2 regions of the Glutamicibacter sp. NPDC055354 genome follow, and region 1 is predicted to be linked to the other one. Evidence: predicted binding sites of a transcription regulator. Region 1 holds the regulator's gene; the other holds the start of a gene.
What was found. The regulator LexA, encoded in region 1, represses DNA repair genes until DNA is damaged. The targets are predictions, from matches to a motif close to TCGAACANNTGTTCGA.

Region 1 (3,409 bases):
CTGCCTCCGATGTGGCCGACTGTCGATAAGAAGGTCATTACTGGTGTTCTCAAGCGATTGAACCCGGGCGGGAAATAGCCGCAACCAGAATATGAACTTGAGCTGTCCTTCGGGACAGCTCGTGTTCTTTAACCGGTACCAGCATGATGCTTCCAGATGCACTAAGGTCTGTGACAAGAACTGATGAAGCTCGAATCGGAAGGCACCATGGAGTCCATGCAGGAATTGGCGCACCAAGCCGCGATCGACACCCACCAGCGGTTCGGGCATCGCCTCATGGGGTTGCCCGGAACGTGGATTGGACAGAGCTACAGCAAAGCGCATCGGTTGCGCGACGGAAGCATGCTCAGCAATCTCAATGGTTTCGCGCACCCGCTTGCGGAGTGGAACTATTGGTGGCAGGCGCACTATCTGGATGCCATCATCGATGAGGGCCGATCGTACTGGGACGAAGGCAACGAACACCGGGCGCGCGAAGCGCTTGCCCGGGCCAACGGCCTATTGCGCGGCATTCGAATTCGAAACTTCGGGATCTTGCCCAACTACTTCTTCGACGACATGGCTTGGCTTGCCCTGGCCAGCGGCCGCCTGTCAAAGTTCACGCAGCTGGTGACGGGGCACAGGAGCCGTCCTGCCGAGGCGGCAGTTCGGACGCTGGGACGGCAGCTCCATGCCGGCATGGATGGGGTGCTGGACGGCGGCCTGTACTGGTCCAGAAAGCGGGATTTCAAGAACACGCCAGCCAACGCGCCGGCGGCACTGTTCTTTGCCCGTACCGGGGAGAAAGAGACCGCGCGAGAGCTTCTCCAGTGGCTGGAAAAGAATCTGTTCAGCGTGGAGCGAGGACTGTATCTGGACGGACTTCGGTTGACCACGCAGGGACACGCCGTGGAACCAGCGGTCTACACCTATAACCAGGGCCTGGTGCTCGGGGCATTGCTTGAGCTTGGCGAGCCTGCTGATCTGGCTCACGCTCAAGTACTGATCGATGCCACCACGAAATCGCTGTCAACTGCTGCCGGGGTCCTCTCGTTCAACAGCGGGGGAGACGGCAACCTGTTCGCGGGGATACTCTGCCGATATCTGGCCCTCGCCGGTAATGATGTCCGCTTGGAAGCCCGGAGCCGGGAGCAGGCCAGGAGGCTGGTCATGGCAACGGCGCGCCATCTGGCTGACCAGGAGCCACGCCGGCTTTCGGCGGCAATCCAACGCTGGATGATCTTCTCGGCGGCCGCTCAATTCGAGTTGAACGCCGGCCAATAGCGGGTTAAACGAGAATTGCGCTGGTGCCAAGCACCAGCGCAATGACCGTACGTATTCTAGAGCGAGCGCATCACCGAGACGACGCGTCCCATGATCGTTGCGGCATCACCCAAAATTGGTTCGTAGCGCGAGTTCTGCGGAAGCAGCCAGGTGTGCCCGTCACGCTGCCGGAAAGTCTTTACCGTGGCTTCTTCATCGAGCAGGGCAGCTACGATGTCGCCGTTGTCCGCCGTCTGCTGGCGGCGGACAACTACCCAGTCGCCATCGCAAATCGCAGCGTCAACCATTGAATCGCCGGAAACCTTGAGCATGAACAGTTCGCCGTGGCCTACGAGCTGACGAGGCAACGAGAAAACATCCTCGACGGACTGTTCGGCAAGGATCGGACCGCCGGCAGCGATACGGCCAACCAGGGGAACCATGGTGGTGTCAGCGGAAGTGCTCAATTCAATGATCTTGGCGTCTTCGCTGGCATCTGGCTCGACCGGCTTCGAAACTTCGGCCTTCTCGGCGTCTTCGGCCAGCTGCAGAGGCAGCAGGATTTCCATTGCGCGCGGACGGCGTGGATCTCGACGGATATAGCCGAGCTTTTCCAGCTGGCTCAGCTGGTGGGTGACGCTCGAAAGGCTCTTGAGCCCCACTGCGTCACCAATCTCACGCATCGATGGTGGATAACCGTTCTTGCCGATTGACCGCTGGATCGTCTCCAGGATCTTCTTTTGGCGAATCGTCAGCGAACGTGCATTCGATCGGGGAGTGCGTTGTGAAGCTGACATGAGATTTTGCCTTCCCTAGCAATCATTCGAAAGTTCGTAAGTCCAAACTGTCGGCGCTAGATGGTGAGATGTTTTCATTGCTCGTCTACTTCGAAATCTTAGTAGATAAGCGAGCTTCTTTCAAAGATTTGTTCGAAAACTTCTGGACAAGTTCCGCAAACCTCTGTTAGAACAGATATACGAGGTTCGAACAAGTTTTCGAATCTACGCTTTCGAATACAAATTCGCATCACTTGAATTTCTTGAGGAGACAAAGTCATGGCAACCGTCGCACTTGACTCAAATCAGACCCAGGCACCACTGAAGATCCGCATCAACCGTCGCGGATGGGCCGTGCTTGTGGGTATGCCCATTTTCGCACTCACCATCGCCGCAGCTTTCTTCATCTCCATGTTTGCCTCTGACGCGCATGCCGCAGCCGATACTCCTGTTGGAGTCGGAACCGTTGATGTCACCGTTATTCCAGGGGATACGCTGTGGAGCCTGGCCCGGGATTACGCCACCGGTTACGACGTGACCTCGGCAGTGGGCCACATCGCCGAACTCAATGCCCTGACCGGCAGCGAAATCCAGGTCGGCGAAACCCTCTCGATTCCGGTCCTTGCCGGCTAGCTTCCCCAGCTTGCTTCGAGTTTGTTACCTGTGGCCGTAGCGGATTCACCGGCAGGCGCGCTGCGCACGTAGACTTGATGCGTGAATGACCGCAGTGAACTTTTGAGTCAGCTGCCCTTGCGTGAGAATCTCCGCGGGCTATCCCCTTATGGCGCACCACAAATTGACGTGCCCATCCAGCTGAACGTCAACGAGAACACCCATCCGTTGCCACCGACAGTCGTCGATGCCATTGCACAAGAGGTGGCCAAGGCGGCGGCAACGTTGAACCGGTATCCGGACCGCGAGTTCACCGAGCTTCGCGAACTCCTAGCCGATTACCTCGGCCACTCGCTCACAAAGGACAATATCTGGGCCGCTAACGGTTCCAATGAAATCCTGCAGCAAATCCTGCAAGCCTTTGGCGGCCCCGGCCGTGCCGTGATGAGCTTCGGCCCTACCTACTCCATGTACCCGCTGCTTGCCAGTGGTACTGACACGAAATATATCGCCGGTGAACGCGCCGCAGATTTCACGTTGTCCGCCGATTCCGCAGCCGCACAGGTTCGCGAGCACAAGCCGAACATCGTTTTTCTCTGCTCTCCGAATAACCCCACCGGCACGGCCCTTGGCCTGGACGTCATCACCGCGGTATATGAAGCCATGAGCGAGCATAACGGCATGGTGATCGTGGATGAGGCGTACGCCGAGTTCTCCTTGGCCAGCACCACCTCGGCGCTGAGCCTGCTCGAAGGCCGCCAGCGGCTGATTGTCTCGCG
Region 2 (3,409 bases), on a different contig from region 1:
CCCGGGCGATGCGCACAACGACGACGACATCGCCACCGCGGTGAAGCCGGAACTGATGCTCGACGTGCAGCCAGCAGCATCGGGCAACGGCAAGCAGGTCACCTACGACTTCGTGCTCGACCCTGTGAAGTAAGCCCCAGCGCGCCTCAACACGGCGGGGGTCCCGGCAGCATTGGCCGGACCCCCGCCGTTGCCGTACCCGGAACCTCGACGAACGGGCGAACACCCGCCAATCCAATGGGAGTGCAGCATGAATGCTTCAACACTGAACGATCCAGCCGGGAAGTTCCAGCCCCAATCCATCGCGCACCGAGCTGCCGATGCCAGTGAACCCCAGAACCACTGGGCCTGGACCGGATGGATGCCAGAAGAGGAGCACGGCATCTCGATGCTTGCCGCCTAGGCTTTTGCCCTCAGTACTACCGACGCAAAGCCGAAGGTCCCGACAGCAATGGCGCTGACGGGACCTTCGGCGCACTTGCGGACTGACTCCAGGCAATGCGGCTGCCTGCAGCGGGCGCACTGTTCATCTGGCGGCCAGCTAGCTTGCTCGGGATCAGCCCGCGGCCTTCTTCACCAGTTCCCGGATCCTGTCTTCCGTTGCAGAATCCAGCGAGGTGATAGTCCATGCAACTGGATGCATGTGGGAGCCTTCCTCGTAGGCTGGATTCACGACTTCTCCAAAACCGAAAGCTACGAAGTCCTTGTCAGGCTTGATGTAGCAGACGTCTTTGCCATCCCGGACGTAAAACGGAAGTCCCCAGCGGACGATCGGCTCCAGCGATGGTGCGCTCTGCATGATTATGGCGTGAAGCCGTTCGGCAATCTCGCGATAGGGTGCTGGAGCTGTGCTGAGCTTGGCCAGAACTGCGGCGTCGCCTTTTTTGGTGAAGATCATCCCTAGTCTCCTTCTAACGGTTGGCGCTGCGTTGCGGCGCTGGGTGGTATCGCTCGCGCGATCGCTTTGGGCTCCCGATCGGCACATAATGCACCTTACCGACTAAGGGCATCTGCTTCACGGATTCTTGCACTGGAATACAGACAGCTGGCATCAGGACAGCTTGATCGTGCAAGGACGTAGCACGGACGTCCAGCTCATACGCTTATTGGTTATCCCACCGAGTTGACTAGCGCACTGTTAGGCTACTGACATGCGTAAACTTCTAGCTATCTCCGGGTTCGCCATGATCGTGGCTTACGCGGCTTACGGCTCACTGCTCATGAACAATTGGGCCGTGACCGCAGCAAGTGGGCTTCCCCTCGATGAAACCATTTCCGAGATGGCCTCAATGGACCAGAATTACGACTCGCTTGGAGGGTGGGTCTTCGCAGCCATTGGATCCGCTCTCGCCATCTCCTGGCTCGTTCCGGTAGTTTCCGCCGGACGCAAGCTGCCCGCCTGGGCGGCTATCGGCGCATGGAGCCTGATCATTGCCTTAGGCGCACCGGCTTATTTCTTCGCTTCTTTCGCCAATATGAACTCGGTGGGCGACACCTTTGCCGATTGGAACGCCGATGCCGCCGCGGATCTAGACGCACCCCTGTACATGGCCAGCGTCCTCGCCTTTGCCATACTCGCAGCCATGGCAGCCCGTGGCATCCGAACTGCCTTCACCCGTCCGCCGCGCCCCCTGCATCCAACTAGCAACTAGCAACTAGCACGGCACCCATTACTACCTTCCCTGGTCTAGCGATTTTCGCGCCGGAATCACGCTTAATCGCATTCGCATAAACTTTCTAGAACTTATCCACAATTGGTTTCGAACCAGAAGATACTGTCGATAATCTGCGCGAACGTTAACTATGACTATTCCCGCATATCTAGACGATCACGACGATGAACATCGCCTTCCACTGCGCCCGCCGGGCACCCGCATGGAGTCGCACAGAGCGTCAGCACTCGACGCCCATCGCGAGCACCAGTTGTTCTTCGGACCCATCAAGCAGGTTGCTGACGAACTATTCAATGCGGGCCCCGTGGATGGGCCCGGAGGCGCATTGGAACGCCTGAAGAAACTCCAACGCCTGATGAGCAGCGTTGAAGCCGCTATCTGCGTTTTGCTGGCAGACGGAGTCGAGCAGGTCAGCGCGTCCTTCAATGACCTGATTGCCACCGAGCATGCCCACACCCCAGACGAAGAAGCCGAAGCCAGCAAGAGTGCCGAATACTATGGCATAGACCGTGGCAGCGAGCAGGTCATCAACTCCAATTTCGTAGCTGAGTCAGCTGTCGCATTGCGCGAATCCGTCCGTAAAGTCAGCAAACGGATGTTCCATGCCAAGGGCTTGCGTCACGCCTGCAAAGCCACCCTTGCCGCGCTCGCTGCAGGTGAGATTACCGTTAAGGCCGCCCACGACATCGTCAAATACTCGCAAGACCTTTCCCCGGAGCAGGTCGGCCGCATGGAGGAAAACTTGCTGCCTCTGGCAAGAACAGCCTGCGACGAAACCGTCTACCAGCGGGCCCGTCGCTTTCACGACCGGATGAATCCCAATTCGGCAGAGAACCGGCAGAAGAACGCATTCGCAGCCCGTAATCTCAAGGTGTGGAATGAGGAGAATGGCATGGCTACCTTGCAGCTGCATCACCGAGCTGATGTCATCCATTCGATTCGCAACTCGATAAAGCAGGCAGCCGCCCAGATCACTGATTCCAAGGATCTGCGCACGCAAACGCAGGTTGAAGCCGATGTGCTTGCGGACGTGTATCTGCATGGCTGGCCCGGAATGGAAGGCATGCCGCTGAAGCCACGGGTTGCCATCACGATCCCAGCCATTGAAATGCTCGTGAATCCCGCTCGCGCCCTCGCTGATTTGGAAGGTTACGGGCCGATCCCAATCGGCGTAGCGTTGGAAATCGCCGCGGATGCTCCGTCGTTCCAGCGCGTTCTGACCGACCCATGGACGGGAGCCGCAATTGATGTGGAGCCCAAGAAATATCGGCCTTCCCAGGGGTTGCGCGATTTGCTGCGTTACCGCGACCAGCATTGCGGTTTCCCTGGTTGCCGCCGCCTGCCCGATCGTTCGGAAATTGATCACATCGAAGCGTATGGACAGGGCGGCCACACTACCCGGCAGAACACCCATCTCTTGTGCAAGCAGCATCAGATGTACAAGCACGCGCTTGGCTGGAAGGTCTTCGCTTGCCCGGATGGCTCCAAGACGTGGGTATCTCCGCACGGGCTGCGGTCAATCACGGTTCCCGAGAGCGTGGACAACGTGGAGAAATTTGATCATGTCAACGATCGTTGTCCTCAACGTCCCCAGGAGGCTGCGGCCTGCGAGGTGCAATTGACCCCCGAAGTGCGACGAGTACTGGGGCTCGGCCAAGATGAGGGCCTGCCCGGAACCGGAACCAGTTAGTGCCAGTACCTGATTTGGATTTCGAGTGATAAATTTTTTCAGTCAC

Region 2: the regulator LexA is predicted to act here: its motif matches at 1,725-1,740, upstream of ACWICV_RS13825 (DUF222 domain-containing protein).

What each region holds. Positions count from the first base shown of each region.
Region 1 covers NZ_JBSHMB010000002.1:599,783-603,191, forward strand. Annotated here, with positions in the region: gene ACWICV_RS13025 (ATP-dependent DNA helicase) at 1-78, shown strand, start outside; gene ACWICV_RS13030 (glycoside hydrolase family 76 protein) at 184-1,263, shown strand; gene lexA (transcriptional repressor LexA) at 1,320-2,039, opposite strand; gene ACWICV_RS13040 (LysM peptidoglycan-binding domain-containing protein) at 2,298-2,651, shown strand; gene ACWICV_RS13045 (histidinol-phosphate transaminase) at 2,733-3,409, shown strand, end outside.
Region 2 covers NZ_JBSHMB010000003.1:109,549-112,957, forward strand. Annotated here, with positions in the region: gene catA (catechol 1,2-dioxygenase) at 1-133, shown strand, start outside; gene ACWICV_RS13810 (hypothetical protein) at 251-403, shown strand; gene ACWICV_RS13815 (DUF1801 domain-containing protein) at 557-898, opposite strand; gene ACWICV_RS13820 (hypothetical protein) at 1,152-1,652, shown strand; gene ACWICV_RS13825 (DUF222 domain-containing protein) at 1,804-3,363, shown strand.